3 regions of the Comamonas endophytica genome follow, and region 2 is predicted to be linked to each of the others. Evidence: predicted binding sites of a transcription regulator. Region 2 holds the regulator's gene; each other region holds the start of a gene.
What was found. Region 2 encodes sigma-54, which starts transcription at its own class of promoters, with help from an activator protein. Its sites were predicted from a motif close to TGGCANGNAANCTGCTTT; they were not measured.

Region 1: hydA (dihydropyrimidinase) is a predicted target of sigma-54. The motif match lies at 4,744-4,761, and genes of this name have one in related genera.
Region 3: M9799_RS03455 (isopenicillin N synthase family dioxygenase) is a predicted target of sigma-54. The motif match lies at 3,721-3,738, and genes of this name have one in related genera.

What each region holds. Positions count from the first base shown of each region.
Region 1 covers NZ_CP106881.1:3,242,816-3,249,866, reverse strand. Annotated here, with positions in the region: gene M9799_RS14825 (ABC transporter permease) at 1-659, shown strand, start outside; gene M9799_RS14820 (ABC transporter ATP-binding protein) at 663-1,436, shown strand; gene M9799_RS14815 (maleate cis-trans isomerase family protein) at 1,561-2,355, opposite strand; gene M9799_RS14810 (aspartate/glutamate racemase family protein) at 2,396-3,133, opposite strand; gene hydA (dihydropyrimidinase) at 3,217-4,698, opposite strand; gene M9799_RS14800 (amidase) at 4,967-6,397, shown strand; gene M9799_RS14795 (aspartate/glutamate racemase family protein) at 6,445-7,051, opposite strand, start outside.
Region 2 covers NZ_CP106881.1:2,099,012-2,106,062, reverse strand. Annotated here, with positions in the region: gene M9799_RS09420 (PIN domain-containing protein) at 1-347, opposite strand, end outside; gene M9799_RS09415 (THUMP domain-containing class I SAM-dependent RNA methyltransferase) at 344-1,621, opposite strand; gene M9799_RS09410 (RNA polymerase factor sigma-54) at 1,692-3,263, opposite strand; gene lptB (LPS export ABC transporter ATP-binding protein) at 3,307-4,074, opposite strand; gene lptA (lipopolysaccharide transport periplasmic protein LptA) at 4,086-4,709, opposite strand; gene M9799_RS09395 (thiol:disulfide interchange protein DsbA/DsbL) at 4,881-5,531, opposite strand; gene M9799_RS09390 (SPOR domain-containing protein) at 5,586-6,257, opposite strand; gene argS (arginine--tRNA ligase) at 6,270-7,051, opposite strand, start outside.
Region 3 covers NZ_CP106881.1:804,945-811,995, reverse strand. Annotated here, with positions in the region: gene M9799_RS03485 (RidA family protein) at 1-146, opposite strand, end outside; gene M9799_RS03480 (amidohydrolase family protein) at 143-1,438, opposite strand; gene M9799_RS03475 (NAD(P)H-dependent oxidoreductase) at 1,449-2,036, opposite strand; gene M9799_RS03470 (2Fe-2S iron-sulfur cluster-binding protein) at 2,045-2,347, opposite strand; gene M9799_RS03465 (TetR family transcriptional regulator C-terminal domain-containing protein) at 2,476-3,120, opposite strand; gene M9799_RS03460 (nucleoside deaminase) at 3,159-3,686, opposite strand; gene M9799_RS03455 (isopenicillin N synthase family dioxygenase) at 3,933-4,925, shown strand; gene rpoD (RNA polymerase sigma factor RpoD) at 5,257-7,051, opposite strand, start outside.

The DNA.
Region 1 (7,051 bases), 1.1 Mb from region 2:
TCGAAACCGATGGGAATTCCCAGATGTACAGCGGCAAATGGATCAGCGATGTGCTGGCCAGCGCCACGCGCGTGTTCTCGGGCTTTCTCATCGCGACGACGGTGGGCATCGCCGCAGGCATCGCCATCGGCTGGTCCAAGACGGTGGAGAAGCTGTTCGAGCCCACGCTGCAGACCCTGCGCCCCATTCCTCCGGTGGCCTGGATTCCGCTGGCGATCATCTGGTTCGGCATCGCCAACAAGCCCGCCATCTTCCTGGTGTTCATGGGCTCGTTCTTCCCTATCCTGTTGTCCACCATCCACGGCGTGAAGACCTGCGACCGCAACCTGCTGCGCGCCGGCGCCATGTGCGGTGGCAGCAGCCGCATGCTGCTGCGCCACATCGTGTTCCCTGCGGCGCTGCCGAGCATTTTCTCGGGCCTGCGCATCGCGGTGGGCTCGGCCTGGATGCTGAGCGTCACGGCCGAGATGGTCGCCGTCAAAAGCGGCGTGGGCTATGTGCTGTGGGATTCGTATTACTTCCTGCGCTACGACATCGTCATTGCCGCCATGTGCAGCATCGGGCTGATGGGTTTTCTCAGCGACGCGCTGATCCGCAAGATCTTTGCCCGCCTGCTGCGCTGGCAGCACGCCACCACATTGCAGTCCAAGGAGGGTTGAACCATGTCCCTGATCACCATCGACAAGGTCTCGCGCATTTTCGAGGACCCCCAGCGCAAGGCGCCGGTCACGGCGCTGCAGGAGGTCAGCATTCAGGTCAAGCGCAATGACTTCCTGTGCCTGCTCGGGCCCAGCGGCTGTGGCAAGTCCACCCTGCTGAACATGATTGCCGGCTTCGACAACCCCTCCTCGGGCACCGTCAACGTGGGCGGAAGCGTCGTCACCGCGCCGGGCACGGACCGCGGCTTCGTGTTCCAGCAGGCCAATCTGATGCCGTGGCTGCCGGTATGGGAGAACGTCGCCTTCCATCTGAAGATGCAGGGGCGCGGGGGCGGCGACGAACGCCGCCAGCGCGCGCAGAAGTTCATCGACATGGTGGGACTGCGCGGCTTCGAGAACCACTATCCTAGCGAACTCTCCGGCGGCATGAACCAGCGCGTGGGCATCGCCCGGGCATTGCTGATGAATCCGGAAGTGATCCTGATGGACGAACCCTTTGGCGCGCTGGACGAGCAGACCAAGATGGACATGCACGCCGAGATCATCCGCATCTGGCGCGAGAGCAACACCACCATCGTCTTCGTGACCCATGGCATCGATGAGGCGCTGACGCTGGGCACCCATGTGGCGGTGATGTCGGCGCGTCCCGGCCGGCTGAGCGAGATGATGGAGATCGACCTGGAACGCCCGCGCGACCCGACCTCGGCGCGCTTCAACGACTACAAGCGCACCATCTTGCAGCTGCTGCGGCCCTCTTCCGCAGCCATGGCCGCGTAATCGGCCTGCGCTTCGCCATCCGGCCGATGTCCGCTGCCTTCAGCGGGCATCGGCCTTCTTGTTGGCCGCCGGCGCAAAAAAGGACACTCGATGGTGTCCCGTGGGAGATGGCCGCTTCTGGGTCCTAGATCCGGGCCGGGACCGCCTCCTCGAAAAGCATGCCCCATGGGCTCAGCGGCGCGGTGGGCCACTGCGCGCGCCGCAGCATGCCCCAGACGGTGGTGCTCACGGTGTCCAGCAGCGGAACGCCGAATTCGGCTTCGAGGGCCGGCGCCAACTGCGCGGCGCGCAGGTTGGTGCAGTAGGTGATCAAGGCCTGTGGCGCGCGTTCGTGCCCGGCCAGGGCGCGCAGGCGCTGCAGCAGCAGCGCGGGCTCGAGCATGCCGAACTGGTGGTTGTCGCGAATGCCTTCGTGCGTCTCGGCCACGACCTCGATACCGGCACGGGCGTAGTTGTCCGCGATCCGCTGCTGCACGTCCTGGGTATAGGGCGAGGCGATGGCGATGCGCTCGATGCCGCGCAGCGCCAGCAGTTCGTTGAGCGCCAGTACAGCGGTGGTCGCCGCGATGCCGGTGCGCTGCTCTATTCTCTGCACCAGCTGCTGGTCCTTCTCGAACCCCAGCCAGCCGGCGGCCGTGCCGCTCCAGCCGATCACATCGACTTTCGCATCGGCCAGCAGATCCGCCGCGGCCAGGATGTGGCTGTCGTCGAACTGGTTCAGCGCCTGGTGGTTCAGGCCGATCTCGGTGACCTTGAAGCGCGCGAAGTGGGCCGTCACCGCGCCGGCATCGGCCGCCTCCAGCGCGCTGCGCTCGGGCCGGTAGCTGGCGACCAGCGCGCTGGTCAACGGCTCCAGCGCCGTGTTGGACGAAGGGGTGAGCACACCCAGGCGCAAGGTTTTGGGGGTTTCGGCGGTCATGGAAATTCCTGTGGGCAAATGGCAGTTGGAAGCAGAACGCTCAGCCCAGCAGCGCGGCCAGGCTGTCCGGCAGGCCCTGGTGGGGCTTGCGTGGAGGCCGGGCATAGCTGCCTTGCGTGGCCTTGCGCGGCTGCAGGTTGACCAGGCTCTGGGCGTGCTGCACCGCGCTGGACACGCCATCGACCACCGGCACGCCGATGCGGTCCTTGAGCTTGCGCGCCAGGCCCGCCAGCGGCGCACCGGCGATCACGATGACCTCGGCGCCGTCGTCGCGGATGGCTTGCTCGCACAGGCTAAGCAAGGCGGCCTCGTGGTCTTGCTGCACCGCGCCGATATTGGCCAGCTGCTCGTCCAGCGCCCGGATGCTGGCCAGCCGGCCCTGCAGCTGGTGGCGCTGCACCTCTTCGCGGTACCAGGCCTGGATGCGCTGGCTGATGGCGATGATGGAAAAACGGTGCCCGAGCAGGCAGGCCGTGGCCAATGCCGACTCGGTCATGCCCAGCACCGGCACCGGCAGGGCTTCGCGCAGGGCCGCCAGGCCCGGGTCGCCGAAGGCCGCCACGATCACTGCGTCGTGCCCGGCCACATGCTCCGCCGCGACCTGCGCCACGGCATAGGCCCCGATCAGCGCCTCGAAGCGCGTCTCGATATAGGCTACGCCAAAGGGCGCGGTCCGCATGGTGAGCGCCGTCTGTGGCCCCGCGCTCAGGCGGGCCTCGGCCTCGATCAGCTGCGTGACGCTCTCGGAAATATTCGGGTTGATGATGAGCAAGCGCATGCGTGTCTCCTGAAAAGCAGCGCCGGCGCATGTACGCGCCAGCCGCTGGTGGAAAAGAAAAGAGGGTCGGTCGGCCCTGGCCCTCAGCAGCCATCGTCCGCGGTGCACTGCGGCCGGTAGCGGTGCGTGAAGCGCGCGCGCTCGGCCAGCAGGCTCGGCTCGCCGCACGCCAGCAGCTGGCCATGCCCCGGCGCCGGGGTGAAGTGCCGGCCGTCCCACAGCACCTGGCCGCGCGCGATGGTCATTGCGGGCCAGGCCTTGAACTGCATGCCTTCATAGGGCGTGTAGTCGACGTTGTGGTGCAGCATGCCGTTGGTGAGCGTGAAGTCCCCTTCCTGCCAGATGACCAGGTCGGCATCCGCGCCGATCGCGATGCAGCCCTTGCGCGGGTGCAGGCCGTAGGCCTTGGCGGGCCCGGTCGAGGTCAGCTCGACGAAGCGCTGCGGCGTCATGCGCCCGGCCAGCACGCCTTGCGACCACAGCAGCGGCATGCGGGTCTCGATGCCCGGAATGCCATTCGGGATGCGGCCGAATGCAACCTCCTGGCCCTGCGGCCTCTTGCCCTGCTCGCCATCCCAGCGAAAAGGCGCATGGTCCGAGGAGAACACCGAGAACAGGCCGTCATTGAGCCCATCCCAGATCACTTCCTGGTTGGCGCTGTCGCGCGGCGGCGGGCTGCACACGCATTTGGCGCCTTCGTAGCTGTCGTCCAGCCCCAGGTCTTCGCTGGTCAGGAACAGGTATTGCGGGCAGGTTTCGGCGAAGATCTTCAGGCCCTTGGAGCGTGCCCAGCGGATCTGCTCCACCGCCTCGCGGCCCGAGACATGCACGATCAGGATCGGCACGTCCACCAGCTCGGCAAGGGAAATCGCGCGGTGCGTGGCCTCGCGTTCCACCAGCATCGGCCGGGCCACGGCATGAAAGCGTGGCGCGGTGCGGCCTGCGGCTTCGAGCTTGCGCGTCAGCCAGGCGATGCATTCCGCATTCTCGGCATGCACCATGGCCATCGCGCCATGCGCGCGCGCCACCGACAACACGTCCAGGATCTGCCCGTCATCGAGCTTGAGCGCGTCATACGTCATGTAGATCTTGAATGACGTGAAGCCCTCGGCGATCAGCGCGGGCAGCTCGCGCTCGAGCACTTCGGGCGTGGGGTCGGTGACGATCATGTGGAACGCGTAATCGACATGCGCGCGCCCCGCGGCACGCTGGCGGTATTCCTCCACGGCGGCGCGCAGGGAATGGCCCTTTTGCTGCGCGGCAAACGGGATCACGGTGGTCGTTCCGCCGCAGGCCGCGGCACGCGTGCCCGTGTCGAAATCATCGGCCATGCGCACCGGGCCACTGGTGATTTCCTCGAGGTGGCAATGGGCATCGACGCCGCCGGGCGTGACGGCCCGCCCCTGCGCGTCGATCTCCCGGGTGCCGCCCGCCAGGCCAGCGCCCATCTGCATGATGCGCCCGTCCTTCACGCCGATGTCGCAATGCATTTCGTCGGCGGCCGTGATCACGCGGGCATTGCGCACCACCAGGTCGAAGGCTGCGGCAGGTGGAGATTCGGTCATACGGGTCTTTCTTGGGGAGCGGCGTGGTTTGCGGGGTGCACATGTAATGCAAATCGTGTGCCAGGACACAGCGTATTTCCAGCAAAACAACCAGTACATGTATACAAAGTTTCGCTAGTCCATCCAAAGCTGGAACCGGAATTGCATACAGATCTCTGCACTGCCCGTTCATTTGAGCCCTGCCGCACCCCATCGGGGCACTGCGTGTGTCTCCTTGGTGCAGCTGCTTCAAATTGGATACAACTTCCCATCAACCATCTGCTCTGCCATGCCCAGCACCGCTCTCCATCAATGGTCCGCCCAGCACACTGCCCAGCAGGTCCTCGCCGGCCAGCTCCGCGCCACCGATGTCGCCCGCCACATGGTGGCGCGCATCGAGCAGCTCAACCCGCAGCTCAACGCCTTTGCCTTCTTCGATGCCGCGATCCCGCTGCAAGCCGCGGCACAGGTCGATGCGCGCCTGGCTGCCGGCGAATCGCTGCCCATGGCCGGCGTGTGCTTCACCGTCAAGGACAACCTGTGGCTGCAAGGCGCACCCGCCACCTTTGGCTCCCTTCTGTTCGAGGATTTCATAGCGCCGCAGGACAGCTGGTGCGTGGCGCGGCTGCGCGCCCTCGGCGCCATCCCCCTGGGCGTGACCACCTGCTCGGAATTCGCCTGCATGGGAATCACAACTACCAAGCTGCACGGCACCACCCGCAACCCCTGGGATACGCGGCTGACGCCCGGCGGCTCGTCGGGCGGCGCCGTGGCGGCGCTGGCCGCGGGCATCGGCCATCTCGCGCTGGCCACCGATGCCGGCGGCTCCACCCGCCGCCCCGCCGCGCACACCGGCTTGGTCGGCATGAAGCCCACCCTGGGGCGCGTGCCCAACGCCGAAGGCTTCGACGATCCCAATCATCTGCTTTCGGTCATCGGCCAGCTGGCGCGCAATGTCGGCGATGCGGCCTGGATGCTGGACTGCCTGACCGCCTGGGAGCCAGCCGACCCACTGTCATGCCCCGCCTTCGCCCAGCCCGATGCCATGGCGCAATTGCACCAGGACGTGCGTGGCCTGCGCCTGGCCTGGTCGCCACAGCTGGGCTGCGATCTGGCCATCGACGCCGATGTGCTGGCCGCCATGGAGCATGCCGTGGATGCGCTGCGCCAGGCCGGCTGGAACATCGAGCGCGCCGACCCCGTCTGGCCCGAGGGCGCGCGCGAATATCCCTTGATTGCCATCCAGCAGGCCGGCCTGGCCCAACGCTTTGGCCAGGACTGGGCCGCCCACCCCGAGCGCATCATGCCCAACCTGGGCGAGCAGATCGAGCTGGGTGCGGCCCTCAGCGGCATGCGCATCACAGAACTGCTCAAGCTGCGCGAGCAGTTCCACGCCAGCTTCACGCGCTTGCATGCGCGCTACGACGCCCTGCTGTGTCCGACGGCGCCCGTCGAAGCCTGGCCGCACGGGCTGATGGGCCCGGCCATGATCGGCGGCATGCCTGCCGGCCCGCGCGGCCATGCCGCCTTCACGCCGATCTTCAATTACGGCGCCGTGCCCGCCGTTTCCGTGCCCTGCGGCTTCGGGCGCAACGGCTTGCCCCTGGGGCTGCACATCTCGGCGGCACGCTTCCAGGATGCGCGCGTGCTGCAACTGGCGGCGCAGGCGGAACGGATCTGGCAGCTGGATATGCGCAGCCCGCTGATGCGCGAGGATTGAGCGGAATGCAGGGGCTGCAGATCTGGTCCCCTTGCGCCACCCGCAGGCTACACGAGCGCCCGCATTCGGGCCGTCAATTGCGCTGGCATCCCGCTCACCTCCCGTCCCATGACCCGGGAAAAGCTGCCGATGCGCGCTTTGGCGCTGCCCATTCGGGCCATGGCCACCGCCTGCCAGGCGGCCGCCTCGATGCCGTCGATGACCGGCACCGGCAGCTGCGCCTGCAGCGCCGCGCGGTAGCCGCTGAGCACCGCGCCGCTCAGGACCAGTACATCCAGGTCGTGGCTGTCGATCATCTGCTCGGCATGGAGCTGCAACTGTGCCAGCACTTCAGGCTCCACGGCCTGGGCGTGGGGGGCGAAGGCCTGGGGCAAGGCCGGCGCGCTCCAGGCATGCATCAAGCCGTCGAGCTGGTACAGGCGGGCTTGCTCCTGATAGACCGGCAGCATGTGCGCGCCCAGCGTGATGAGACCCACGCGCTGGCCCAGCTGGGCGGCACAGAGCAAGGCGGCCTGGAGCATGCCGACCACGGGAATGTCCAATATCTCGCGCAGGGCCCACAGGCCGGCATCGGTGGAGATGGCCAGAATGACGGCGTCCATGCCCGGGGCATGCGCCACGCCCAGCGCCAGCGCCTGCTGCGCGGCAAGCACG
Region 2 (7,051 bases):
TGGTCGTCCGGGTCCTTGCAGATCACGCGGATCGCCGGCGCCTCGGGCAGATACTCCACTGCGCTGTCGAAGGCCGCCAGCACGCTGTCCGTGCTCAGCCCGTAGAAGGCCACGCGCGGCGCGATCTGCGGATAGCCCAGCACGCGCTCGAGCTCCACGCGCTGCGCGGCATGGGCGATCCAGCGCAGCGCGCCCTCGGCCAGCAGCGCGCGCACCGGTGCGATGGCCGCGTCGTCGAAGACCAGCAGATCCAGCACCATGTTGGTGTCGAGCACCAGGGGACGCGGCCCGGGGCCCGGGTGGCCGGCCCCAGGATTGCAATGCGGCCAGCGCAGCACGATCTTCATGCGGGCTGGCTGCCTGCACCGCCGTCGGTGCTGCGCCGCGGCTTGACGGCACCCTTGATCATGTCGAAGCGGAACATGCGGCACTCGATGGGGCCGTTCCACAGCGGCACGCGGCGCGACTCCTTGAGGCGCATCTTGCCGGGCAGCTTCAGGTCGGGCGTGAGCATCCAGGCCTGCCAGCCGCTGTAGTTCTTCTTCCAGTGGGATGCCAACTGGCCGAAGAACTCGACGCCATCCTCGGTCTGCGCGGTCTCGCGCCCGGCCCGTTCGACCTGGCCCATGCGCTCGGCCGCGTTGCGCCCGGCCGAGCCGGCCGCGGCGATGCGCTCGCCATAGGGCGGGTTGAGCACCATCACGCCGGGCTGCTCGCTCGGCGGCATGCGCTGCAGCGCGTCGCCGCCGCGCAGGTTCACGGCGCTGGCCACGCCCGCGCGCTCGGCATTGCGTTCGGCAAAATCCACCATGCGGTGGGAGACATCGGAGCCGTAGATGCCGACCGGACTCTCGCAGATCGCCGCCTCGGCCTGGCGCAGGATCGCTTCCCAGACATGCGGCTGGAACGGCACCAGCTTCTCGAAGGCAAAGCGGCGCTGGATGCCCGGCGGAATGCGGCAGGCGATCTGCGCCGCCTCGATGACCACCGTGCCGCTGCCGCAGCAGGGGTCGTACAGCGGCTGCGGATTGTCGCCATGCGGGTCCCAGCCGGTCGCGGCAATCATTGCCGCGGCCAGCGTTTCCTTGAGCGGCGCATCGCCCTTGTCCTCGCGCCAGCCGCGCTTGAACAGCGCCTCGCCCGAGGTGTCGATGTAGATCGTCGCCTCGTCCGTGGTCAGGTGCAGGTGCACGCGCACGTCCGGGTAGCGCGTCTCGACATCGGGACGCACGCCGGTCTTGGCGCGGAAGCGGTCGGCAATCGCGTCCTTGACGCGCAGCGCCGCGAAATTCAGGCTGGTCAGCGGGCTGTGCTGCGAGGTGAACTCGATCTTGAAGCTCTCGCGCGGGCTGAACCAGATCTCCCAAGCCACCTCGCTGGCCGCGCGGTACAGGTCGTTCTCGTTGCGGTACATCGAGGTCGAAAGCTGCACCAGCACGCGCTGCGCCAGGCGGCTGTGCAGGTTCAGCAGCAGCGCGTCGCGCCACGAGGCGCGCAGCATCACGCCGCCGCGCCCGACCAGCAGGTCGTGCCCGGTCAGGCCCGTGATGCGGTGGGCCTCGTCGGCCAGATAGTCCTCCACGCCGGCGGCGCAGGGCAAAAACAGTTGCAGTTGGTTCATAGCAGGGCGCCAAGGATACGCGTTTGCCGTCAAATGCGCGCATTGGAGGGCATCTTGCCGGCCCCGCGCGCTATAGCGACTTGCGCAGATTGGCCGGCGCGATCTTCAGCACGTCGCGGTACTTGGCGACGGTGCGGCGCGCGCATTCGATGCCCTGCTCCTTGAGCATTTCGGCCAGCTGGCTGTCCGAGAGAGGCTTGAGCGGATTCTCGGCCGCGACGAACTGCTTGATCAGCGCGCGCACCGCCGTGCTCGAGGCATTGCCGCCGGTCTCCGTGCCCAGGCCCGAGCCGAAGAAATACTTGAGCTCGTAGGTGCCCATCGGCGTGGCCATGTACTTGGCCGTGGTCACGCGGCTGATGGTCGATTCATGCAGCCCCAGCTCGTCGGCGATGTCGCGCAGCACCAGCGGGCGCATCGCCAGCTCGCCATGGGTGAAGAAGTTCCTCTGCCGCTGCACGATGGCCTGCGACACGCGCAGGATGGTGTCGAAGCGCTGCTGGATGTTCTTGATGAACCAGCGCGCCTCCTGCAGCCGCTGCTGCAGCGCCGCGTGCCCCTCGCTGCCCTTGTGGCCGCGCAGCGCGTTGGCATAGATGTCATGCACGCGCAGCCGCGGCATCACCTCGGGATTGAGCTGCACGCTGAACTGCGGCTGGCCGTCGCCGCGGCTGCGCGCCATCTTGCGCACGATCACGTCGGGCACGACCAGGTTGCGCTCCACGTCGGCAAAGCGCCGCCCGGGCCGCGGCTCGAGCCGCGCGATCAGCGCCATGGCCGCGCGCACGCGCTCCTCGCTGGCCGCGCAGGCCTGCATCAGGCGGCGCACGTCGCGGCGCGCCAGCAGGTCCATGGGCTGCGCGCAGATGCGCAGCGCGGTCTGCACGGTGGCCTCGTCGGTCTGGTCGTCGTCCTGCGCCGCGAGGTGCTGCAGCTGCAGGGTCAGGCATTCGGCCAGGTTGCGCGCTCCCACGCCCACCGGCTCGAGCGACTGCAGCAGGCGCAGCGCCACCGTGAAGCGGTGCACCAGTTCCTCCTGCTCCTCCAGTGCATCCGCGCCGGCCAGTCCCGCGGCCAGTTCCTCGAGCGAATCCTCCAGATAGCCATGGTCATCGAGCGACTCGATGAGAAAGCGCAGCGCCGCGCGATCGACCTCGCCCAGCCTGAGCGACAGCGCCTGGCGGTGCAGGTGATCGGTCAGCGACTCGTGGCCGTGCGCCAGGTCCTGGGCCTCGGCGTCGTCCTCGCTGCTGCCATTGCGCGCGCGCGCCTCGCCGCCCCACTCGCTGTCATCGGGCGCGAGATCGCTGCTGCCGTCGCCTTCCCAATCGGGCGCGGCATCGGCCGGCGCAGTGACCTCGCCGGCGTCGGCATCGCCACTGCTGCCCGACATCTCTGCCGACGCATGCTGCGCATCCTCGGCATAGTCGTCGCGCTGCGCCGGCACGTCGGACTGCGCCAGGCCGAATTCCTCGCGCTCGGCTTCTTCCGTGGTGCGTTCGAGAAAGGGGTTGTCGTCGAGCATGTGCTCGACTTCCTGGCTCAGCTCCAGCGTCGAGAGCTGGAGCAGCCAGATCGATTGCTGCAACTGCGGCGTGAGGGCGAGGTGTTGCGATACCCGTAGCGACAGACCCGGCTTCAACGGCGTTCCCCTCCGAACCGGCACAGGCTGATGGACATGGCGCTCACATCCTGAAGTGCTCGCCGAGGTACACCCGGCGCACGTCGGCGTTCTCGACGATCTCGGCGGGCGTGCCCTGGGCCAGCACATGGCCGTCGCTGATGATGAAGGCGTGGTCGCAGATGCCCAGGGTCTCGCGCACGTTGTGGTCGGTGATCAGCACGCCGATGCCGCGTGCCTTGAGGAAGCCGATGATGCGCTGGATCTCGATGACGGCAATCGGGTCGATGCCGGCAAAGGGTTCGTCCAGCAGGATGAAGCGCGGCTGCGTGGCCAGCGCGCGCGCGATCTCGACGCGCCGGCGCTCGCCGCCCGACAGCGCCAGCGCGGGCGAGGCGCGCAGATGGTCCACGCGCAGTTCCTGCAGCAGCGCCAGCAGGCGGCGCTCGATCTCGTCGCGGGTCAGGGGCCGGCCCTGCTCGTCGCGCTGCAGCTCGAGCACGGCGCGCACGTTGTCCTCCACGCTGAGCTTGCGGAAGATCGATGCTTCCTGCGGCAGGTACGACAGCCCCAGGCGCGAGCGCTGGTGGATCGGCATGTTGCCGACCGCCTGGTCGTCGATGAAGATGTCGCCGGCATCGCAGCGCACCAGGCCGACGATCATGTAGAAGGAAGTGGTCTTGCCGGCGCCGTTGGGGCCGAGCAATCCCACGACCTCGCCCTTCTGCACCGCCAGCGAGACGTCCTTGACCACCTTGCGGCTGCCGTAGGACTTGGCCAGATGCTTGACTTCGAGGCGGCTGGATTCGGGCTGCGGGGAGGTTGCGTTCACGGAAGCGCCGCTCACTGGTTCGAGGGAAGGGTGGTGCTGGGCCGAAGGTTCGTGGCCGGCGCGGGCGCCGCGGCCGGCGGCAGCTCCTTGGGGGCAAGCACGGCGCGCACGCGCCCGCCGGATGCGGCGCCGGTGGCGCCACCCGGAGCACGGGCCTGGCCGTCCACGGTGAACACATCGGTCAGGTTGTTGTAGACGATGACCGCGCCGGTGATCTCGTCGGTCAGCGCCGTTCCGCGCAGGCGGCGCAGTTCGCCGCGGCGGATCAGCCGGACGTTGTCGGCCTTGCCGTCGTATTCGATGACCTCGGCCTCGCCCTCGACGAATTCATCGGGTTGCCCCGGCTGGGTATCGCGCTTTTGCCGGAAGAAGGCGCGCTTGCCCGCCTCGGCCTTCACCGTGCCGAACTGGTAGCCCTGGGCATCCTGGCGCACGTCCAACTGCGCGCCGCGCAGCACGATCGAGCCCTTGGTCATCACCACGTTGCCGGTGAAGACGCTGGTCTGCTGCAGTTCATCGTGGCGCAGCGCATCGGCCTCGATGTTCATGGGCTTGTTGCGATCGGCTCTTTCGGCCTGCACCGCGCCGCAGGCAAGGGCTGAAAGCAGGAGAAGGGGAAGTAGGCGTTTTTTCATGGAGGGCACGAATCTTGCGACCATTGTAGGGCGTGTGACCCATTAAATCCCAGGCACCGCCTGGAACCCCGTGCGTGGATGGCCCCGCCCGGCAAGTCCATGGCGCCAGCAGGCACAAAAAAGCCCGCGCAAGGCGGGCCCGTCATGCAGGGGCCGCGGCCCCGCGTGGCCTCAGCCCTTGCGGCTCAGGGCGATCAGATGGTCCGTCACGCGCAGCACGTTGGCCATGTTGCCAGCCATCGTGCCATCGGTGTAGTAGCGGCCGGCCACGCCGATCGAGGGCACGCCCTCGACGTTGTATTCCTGCTGCAGCTGGGTCGCCTTGCGCACCTGGTTGGAGACCGTGAAGGAGTTGTAGCTTTCCTTGAACTTGTTCACGTCCACGCCCTGCTTCCCGACCCATTCGAAGATGTCCTCGTCCTTGGCCAGGCGGTTGCGCTCGACGTGGATCGCACGGAACACCCTGGGGTGCACTTCATCGAGCTTGCCCATGGCCAGCAGCGCGTAGTAGAGCTTCTGCTGGGGGATGAAGCTGGCGTTGAAGCCCACGGGCACGCGCTGCACCACTACATCGGCGGGCGCCGCTGACTTCCAGGCCGCGAACGCGGGCTCGAAGGAATGGCAATGCGGGCAGCTGTACCAGAAGAACTCGAGCACCTCGACCTTGCCGGCGCCGGCCGTGGTGGCGACGGGCTTGCCCAGCTTGGCGTAATCCTTGCCTTCCTTGAACGCAGCCTGGGCCAGCGCGGGCGTGGCCACGAAAGAAAGAGCGGATGCGGAAGCTGCGGCAGCGGCAGCCAGGGAAAAATCACGGCGTTTCATGGAACAACACTCCTGGTTCGGTTCGTAAGTCAGAGGGGTGGCGCGCCAAAAAGTTCAGCGCTGCACGCGCACCAGCGCGGAATCCACGCCTGCGCCCTCGAGCCTGGTCTTGAGCTGCTCGGCATCGTCGCGCTTGCCGAAAGGACCCACGCGCACGCGGAACACCGTGCGGCCGTTCTGCTCGCGCTCGCTCACGCGCGACTCCCAGCCCAGCATCGCCAGCTTGGCGCGTTGCGCCTCGGCATCGGAGGGGCTGCGGAAGGCACCGGCCTGCACGAAGTAATTGAAGCTCTCGGCCGCGCTGGCCTCGGCCGACTTGGCTTTGACCAGATCACCCAGCGGATCGCTGGATTTGCCCGCTGTGCTGGTCTTGGGCTCGGGCTTGGGCGGCAACGTCACCGGTGCCACGGGTTGCGATGCCGCAGTCGTCGCCGGCGCTGCATCCGGCGCCGGCGCGGCCGCCACGCCATCCGCGGCAGGCGCTGCCACCTCGGGTGCCGCCGGCACTGTGATGCGCGCCGGGTTCTTGCCGTACAGGGGCGAGTTCGGATCCCAGTCCTTGTTCTTCCTGGCTTCGGCCGCGTCCTGGTCGGCGTTCTTGGCCTTGCTCAGGAAGGGCATCGGCACCTTGCTGACATAGACCGCCACGCCCAGGGCCGCGCCCAGGCCGAAGATGATGCCGAGAATGATGCCGAGAACGGTGCCGCCGCGTTGCTGTGTCTTCATGATGTGATCGGTTTACATGCGTTCTGGAGCGGACACGCCCAGCACCGCAAGGCCATTGTGCAATACCTGGCGGGTCGCGCTGATCAATGCCAGGCGTGCCAGCTTCACCGTTTCGTCGTCGACCAGGATGCGCTCCGCATCGTAGTAGCTGTGGTAGGCCGCGGCCAGGTCGCGCAGGTAGAAGGTCACGTCGTGCGGCGCATTGCCCTGCGCGGCGGCTGTGAGCATGTCCGGGTACTTGGCCAGCTGCAGCATCAGCGCCTGGGCCTGCGGGCCTTCCAGCGCCGACAGGTCCACGTCCTTGAGCGTGGCCGCATCGCCGCCCCAGGCCTTGAGCACCGAGCAGATGCGCGCATGCGCGTACTGCACGTAATAGACCGGGTTGTCGTTGTTCTGCGCCACCGCCAGGTCGACGTCGAAGGTGTACTCGGTGTCGGGCTTGCGGCTGAGCAGGAAGAAACGCACCGCATCCTTGCTGGTCCACTCGATCAGGTCGCGCAGCGTCACGTAGGAGCCCGCGCGCTTGCTGATCTTGACCTCCTCGCCGCCGCGCACCACGCGCACCATGGTGTGCAGCACGTAGTCGGGATAGCCCTGGGGGATGCCCACATCGGCGGCCTGCAGGCCGGCGCGCACCCGCGCGATCGTGCCGTGGTGGTCCGTGCCCTGGATGTTGATGACCTTGGTGAAGCCGCGCTCCCACTTGGCGATGTGGTAGGCCACATCGGGCACGAAGTAGGTGTAGCCGCCGTCGCGCTTGCGCATGACCCGGTCCTTGTCGTCTCCGTAGTCGG
Region 3 (7,051 bases), 1.3 Mb from region 2:
TCGGGAATGTCGGCGTAGCCGCGCACGATGCGCCCGGCCGTGGGGTCGACGGCAATGATTCCGGACAGGAACACCATGTCGCCCGCGCGGCGCCACGCGGCATAGCGCGCCAGGGGTTGGGCAATGCCCGGGGTGGTGGCGCTCATGCGAAACTCCTTGTGGGGATGGAAGATCGGGACCATGTGGCACTGGCCTGGCCGCTGGCGACCGCACCCTGGCGCAGCACCACGCGCGCCTGGGTGCGCGAGGGAAAGCCCCAGCAATCGGCCTGCGGGAAGATGATCAGGTCGGCGCTGCTGCCGGGTTGCAGCGGCAAGGCAGGCGCGCCGCGGCGCAGCCAGTCGGCGCGGCACAGCGCCTCGGACCAAAGGTCGAAGGGCTGTTCGAGCTGCGCCGCCAGCACGCCGGTGTTCAATGCTTCCAGTGGATCGAAGCTGCCGACCGGGCAGAACGGGTCCTGCACGTTGTCGCTGGCGATCAGCACCGGAATGCCGCGCGCACGCGCTTCCTTGACCAGCGTCAGCCCGCGCTGGCGCGGCGTGCGGCCCGTGGTGGCGTCCTGCAGCAGCAGATTGGTGATGGGCAGCGTGACCAGCGTGATGCCGCTGGCGGCCACGGCATCGAGCGTGGCCAGCGCCTGGGCCTCGTCCTGCACGGCCAGCGCGCAGGTGTGGCCGCAGACCACATGGCCGTCGAAGCGCAGCTCCCGCAGCAGCGCGGCGGTGGTCGCCAGGCCCTGGGCCTGCGGCGTCAGTTCCTCGTCGACATGCAGGTCCACATCCAAGCCATGCCGCTGCGCGGCCTCGAACAGGTGGCGCAATGCCTGCGGGTTCCAGTTCGACGTGTGCACGAAGCCGCCCAGCAGCGCACCGGGGCCGCTGGCGGCCATCGTGCGCGCCAGGCGCATGGCATCGTCACGCTCTGAATACAGATGCAGCGGAATCAGCGCCACGCGCTCGAGCGTCAGGCGCGGCGCCCATTCCTGCGCCAGTTCGCGCAGCACGTTCCACGCCAGCGGCTGGGCGTCGGGCTCCCACCAGTCGCAGTGCGTGCGCAGGTGGACCGTGCCGGCTTCATGAGCCCATTGCAGCGCGCGGCCGGCGCGGGTGCGGATATCGGCTTCGGTCCAGTGCGGGCGGTCGGCCATCATCGCCTCGATGGCGCCCAGCAGTCCGGGCTTCACGGTGCCCATGCGCGAGAGCGTGAAGGTCTTGTCGAGATGGGTATGCGCATCGACCAGGCCGGGCAGCACCAGCGCGCCGTCCAGATGCCAGGCACCGGCCGGGGCCCTTGCTGGATCGTGCGGCGCGATGCCCCGCACGCGGCCCTGGGACAGATTCAGGTCGGCGAGCACAGGCTGCCCCGCCTGTTCAGGCCATTGCGCGGGCAGCAGCCAGCGCGGCAGGCGCGCGCCCAGAAGATGGTCGGGAGAAGGCATGTGGGGTCTTTCAGGCAAGGCGCGCCATGGCATCGCCCACGCGCGCCTTGAAGGCTTCGAGGCGCCGCGGCGTGGCGACATTGAGGTGGTAGCAGGCGTGGTAGTCGACCCGCGCCCGGCCGCCCGTGAGCAGGCGCAGGTAGCGCGTCACCGACTTGCGCGGCGGATCGCCCATCAGCAGCGCGGTCCAGCGCGGCCGGCCGTAGGTCACCACGGCCGAGATGCGCTTGATATGCGTCAGCGCCGGCTTGACGTTCTGCGGATCGCTGATGTCGAAGGCCACGCCGGGCATCAGCACGCGGTCGAAGAAGCCCTTGAGCATGGCCGGCATGCCGAAGCACCAGGTGGGGAAGCAGAACACCAGGGCCTCGGCCCACAGCAGCCGGTCCACATAGCCCTGTACCGGCAGGCGGTTGCCAGGCACCTCGTGGTAGCCCAGGCGTTCCTCGCGGCTCAGCACCGGGTTGAAGTCTTCCGCATAGAGGTCGCAGTCGTCCACCTCGTGGCCCGCGCCGCGCAGGTTGAGCAGCAGCTCGGTATGCAAGGCCGCGTGGTAGCTGGTCTCCACCGGATGGCAATAGATCACGAGGACGCGCATGCCAGGCCTCAGAGATCGAGCGTGAGGCTGGCGCCATGGCTGCGCGCGCAGCACACCGCGACATGGGTGCGCTGCTCCTCGGCACTGAGGCAGCTGTCGCGATGCGCGGGCGCGCCTTCGAGCCAGCGCGTGGCGCAGGTGCCGCACACGCCCTGCTCGCACAGCGTGTCGATGGCAATGCCGGCCAGCTGCAGCACGTCGGCCATGCTTTCGCCGGGCTCGACATTCAGGCGCAACTGGCTGCGCGCCAGCACCAGTTCAAAGGCGGCTTCGGTGGCAGGGGGCGCTGCGGTGGAGGCGGAGATTTGCATTTTTGACCATTTGATTTGATCGATTGGTCAAACTATTGCAAATCGCATGCCAGCAAGGCTTGCAAGCGCCGGGCGCGCCCTCGTGCCGGCGCATCGACCGCAGGCGTGCAGCCGTTGCTGCCGCTGTCCTATTCTGGTGCGAGCCCGCAGGACAACAGCACGGAATTGGTGAGTTCGCGCCGGATCGGCTCGCGGTCGATGGGCTCGTCGGGCGCCAGGCCCAGCATGATGTGCACCTGCACGCCATAGTCGGCGTAGTGCTGCGTCATCCCCCAGATCTGCATCAGCAGCACCGTGGCGTCCAGGGCGCGCATGCGCCCCTCGGCGATCCAGCGGTCGATCAGCTGCACCTTCTGCTGCGTGGACTTCACGGCCACCGGCCAGTATTTGCCCAGGTTGCGCCCCCCGCCCAGCACCTCGGTGGTGAAGATGCGCGACAGCCCGGGGTTGTCGAGCGCATAGTCGAGCTTCTTGCGCACATAGCCGCCAAGCACCGCCCGCGGGTCGTCGCTGTCGCTGTCGAACACGAAGGCGCTGGACCAGCCATTGAGCACCGAATACAGCAGTTCCTCGTAGAGCTCTTCCTTGCTGCTGATGTAATAGTGCAGCTGTGGCTTGGTGAGCCCCGCGCGCTCGGCAATGGCCTTGGTCGAGGCGCCCTTGAAGCCGTGGCGGCTGAACTCGGCAATTGCCGCCTCGCGGATCGCGCAGAGGATGCGCTCGCGCCCCTGCTTGGCGCGGCTGGGAAGGACTTCGGCGTCGGATGCGGTCATGGGGCGGGCAAATGCGGGGAAGCGGCGATTGTGCCGTGTCAGGATTTCCAGAATCCCACGTGGGGGAGGCTGGCCTCGTCGAGCAGCGCCGGGCCTATGCATTCGATGGCGTGCGGCGACGCGGCAAACACGTCGCGGCACGAGAGCTCGGCATCGCGCTGCTCGGCGCGTTCGCCGCGGAACACGCGCAGGCGCACGGCATCGATGCCGAACACCACGCGCCCGATGCCCGACCAGAAGATCGCGCCCGCGCACATCACGCAGGGCTCGCCGGACGAATACAGGGTGGCGTTGGACAGCACTTCGCGCGGCACCTTGGGCCCCAGCTGGCGCACGGCATTGGTTTCGGCATGGCCCGTGCAGTCGCCGGTCTCGGTGGTGTTGCAATAGGCTTCGGCCAGCAGTTTTCCGTCGCCGCCAACGACCACTGCGCCAAACGGGCGGTTGCCGCGCGCGCGCGCGGTGTGGGACAGGGCAATGGCCTGGCGCAGATAGGTGCCGTCGGCATCGCCAAGAGGCATGGGATCTTCCAGCGGGGCGGGGGTGGCGAACATCAGTGCGGACATGGCGGTCTCCTTCAATGGGGTGGCGATTGCTGGCTGCCATGCACTTTGCATGCCAGTCGGGCACCGTTCTTGCTTGATTCCCGGCAGGAGTAGAAGCGTTCACTGTGCGGTCCAAGCGACCCAGCCAGCCGGAAATTGCTCTTGAAGCCCGCCCGCGCCCCGAGCGCCCATGGCTTCAGGAGAGCGCCGGGGCCCCCGGAGCACTGAAGCCACGCGCGGGTAGACCCTTTCATATTGGAGAACCGCATGAGCACCGCCACCTACGACATGACCGAGCTGCAGAAGGAAACGCGCATGGGCGCGATGGGCAGCGAGAGCCGCTGCCGCGAGATCCGCCGCATCGACCTGTCGGATTTTGCCGAGCGCAAGATCGAGATCGCCAACCAGCTCTGGGATGCCGCCGTCGACGTCGGCTTCTTCCAGGTCGTGAACCACGGCATCGCGCTGGACGACGTGCATGAAGCCTTTGCCATGGCCGAGCGCTTCTTTGCGCTGCCCGATGCCGTCAAGGCCCAATACCCGCTGAAGAAAGCGCTGAACGTGGGCTGGGAAAGCCGCGCCCAGGTGCGCCCCTCGACCGGCACGCCCGACCAGAAGGAGTCCTACCAGATCACGCGCCCGCATATGCACGGCCTGTGGCCCACCGAGCAGGAACTGGCCGGTTTCCAGGCAACGATGCTGGCCTTCGAGGGCCAGTGCTGGCGGGTGGCGATGCAGGTGCTGTCGTGCTTTGCCTGGAAGCTGGGCTTCGACGACGAATTCTTCCTGCGCGCGCACGACCCGGCGCAGCCCAGCTACCAGAGCACCTTGCGCCTGCTGCACTACTTCGCCACGCCCCCGGAACAACAGGCCAGCCTGGGCCTGTGGCGCGCCGGCGCGCACACCGACTTCGACTGCCTGAGCCTGCTGTTCCAGCGCCAGGGGCAGGGCGGGCTGCAGGTCTGCCCGGGCAAGGAAATGGACAGCCAGAAGTGGACCTCGGTCGAGCCCGACGAGAAGGCGATCACCTGCAATATCGGCGACATGCTGATGCGCTGGAGCGACGACCAGCTGCCCTCGAACTTCCACCGCGTGAAGAACCCGCTGCCCGGGGAATACATGGGGCCGCGCTACAGCCTGGCGTTCTTTGCGCAGGCCAACCGCGATGCGCTCATCGAGGGACCGGGGAAGAAATATCCGCCTATTGCTGCGGGGGACTATCTGAATCAGCGGGTGGCGGCGAATTTCAAGGCGTATTGAGACCGGGGCGAAAGTTTCTACACCGTTCGTGCCGAGCTTGGCGCAGGGCACTGTCGAAGCATGAATGGTCTTCCTGGGCTTGGCGAAGGTCTGTTGAGGGACTTGAGTGCCGGCCGTCCATCCTTCGACAAGCTCAGGACGAACGGATGTTGTACCGTTCGTGGTGAGCCCGTCGAACCATGAAGGGCCTGCGCGAAAAAGCCGGCACGGCTTTCCCGAGGTGCACGAGCCAAGCCGTCCATCCTTCGGCGGGGGCGTCCAGACGGGCTCAGCCCGAACGAAAAAAAGCCATCCCGAGGGATGGCTTTTTCCATGGCGCAGAGGCGATTGCTCAGAGCGAATCAATAAAACTGCGCAGCTTGTCCGACCGCGAAGGGTGCTTGAGCTTGCGCAGCGCCTTGGCTTCGATCTGGCGGATGCGTTCGCGCGTCACGTCGAACTGCTTGCCGACTTCCTCCAGCGTGTGGTCGGTGGACATCTCGATGCCGAAGCGCATGCGCAGCACCTTGGCTTCGCGCGGCGTCAGGCCGTCGAGGATGTCCTTGACCACGTCGCGCAGGCCGGCCTGCATCGCGGCGTCGATCGGGGCGGTGTTGGCACCGTCCTCGATGAAGTCGCCCAGGTGGCTGTCGTCGTCGTCGCCGATCGGCGTTTCCATCGAGATCGGCTCCTTGGCGATCTTCATGATCTTGCGGATCTTGTCCTCTGGGATCTCCATCTTCGCCGCCAGGATGGACGCATCGGGCTCGAAGCCGAACTCCTGCAGGTGCTGGCGGCTGATGCGGTTCATCTTGTTGATGGTCTCGATCATGTGCACCGGAATGCGGATGGTGCGCGCCTGGTCGGCGATCGAGCGCGTGATGGCCTGGCGGATCCACCAGGTGGCATAGGTCGAGAACTTGTAGCCGCGGCGGTATTCGAACTTGTCCACGGCCTTCATCAGGCCGATGTTGCCTTCCTGGATCAGGTCCAGGAACTGCAGGCCGCGGTTGGTGTACTTCTTGGCGATCGAGATCACCAGGCGCAGGTTGGCCTCGATCATCTCCTTCTTCGCATCGCGCGACGCACGCTCGCCGTCGTTCATGCGCTTGTTGATGTCCTTGAGGCCGGGCAGCGGCACCACGACGCGCGTCTGCAGGTCGATCAGGTTCTGCTGCAGCTCCTGCACGGGCGGGATGTTGCGCTCGAGCACGGTGCTCCACGACTTGTTGGAGTGGGCCTGCTTGACCACCCATTCGAGGTTCAGCAGGTTGGCCGGGAATTCCTTGATGAAGGTTTCCTGGGGCATGCCGCACTTGTCGACGATGATGCGGCGCAGCTCGCGTTCCTTCTTGCGCACGTCATCGACCTGGGCACGCACCAGGTCGCACAGCTTCTCGATGGTCTTGGCCGTGAAGCGGATGGTCATCAGCTCCTCGGTCAGCGCCGCCTGCACCTTCATGTACGCGGGAGTGCCGTAGCCTTCCTTGTCGTAGATCTTGTGCATCTTCTCGAACAGGTCGCGCATCTTGTCGAAGCGCGCCAGCGCATCGTTCTTGAGCTCTTCGAGCTTCTTGGTCAGCGCCTTGGAGCCGCCCTTGCCGTCGTCGTCGTCCTCTTCGTCGAATTCGTCGAAGTCTTCCTCGGCCACGTAGTCGTCGGCTTCATTGGGGTTGGAGAAGCCGTCGACGATGGTCGAGATGACGACCTTGCCGCTGCGGATCTCCTCGGCCATGTTGAGGATCTCGGCGATCGTCGCCGGCGAGGCGCTGATGGCTTCCATCATGTCCTGCAGGCCGCCTTCGATGCGCTTGGCGATCTCGATCTCGCCTTCGCGCGTGAGCAGCTCGACGGTGCCCATCTCGCGCATGTACATGCGCACCGGGTCCGTGGTGCGGCCGAACTCGGAGTCCACGGTCGAGAGCGCGGCTTCGGCTTCTTCTTCCGCTTCCTCTTCGGTCGTGGCCGACTGGCCGGTGTTGTTCAGCAGCAGCGTCTCGGCGTCGGGCGTCTGTTCATAGACCGCCACGCCCATGTCGTTGAGCATGGAGATGACGACTTCCAGCGTTTCGGCATCGACCAGCTTGTCGGGCAGGTGGTCGTTGATCTCGCCGTGCGTCAGGTAGCCGCGCGTCTTGCCCAGCTTG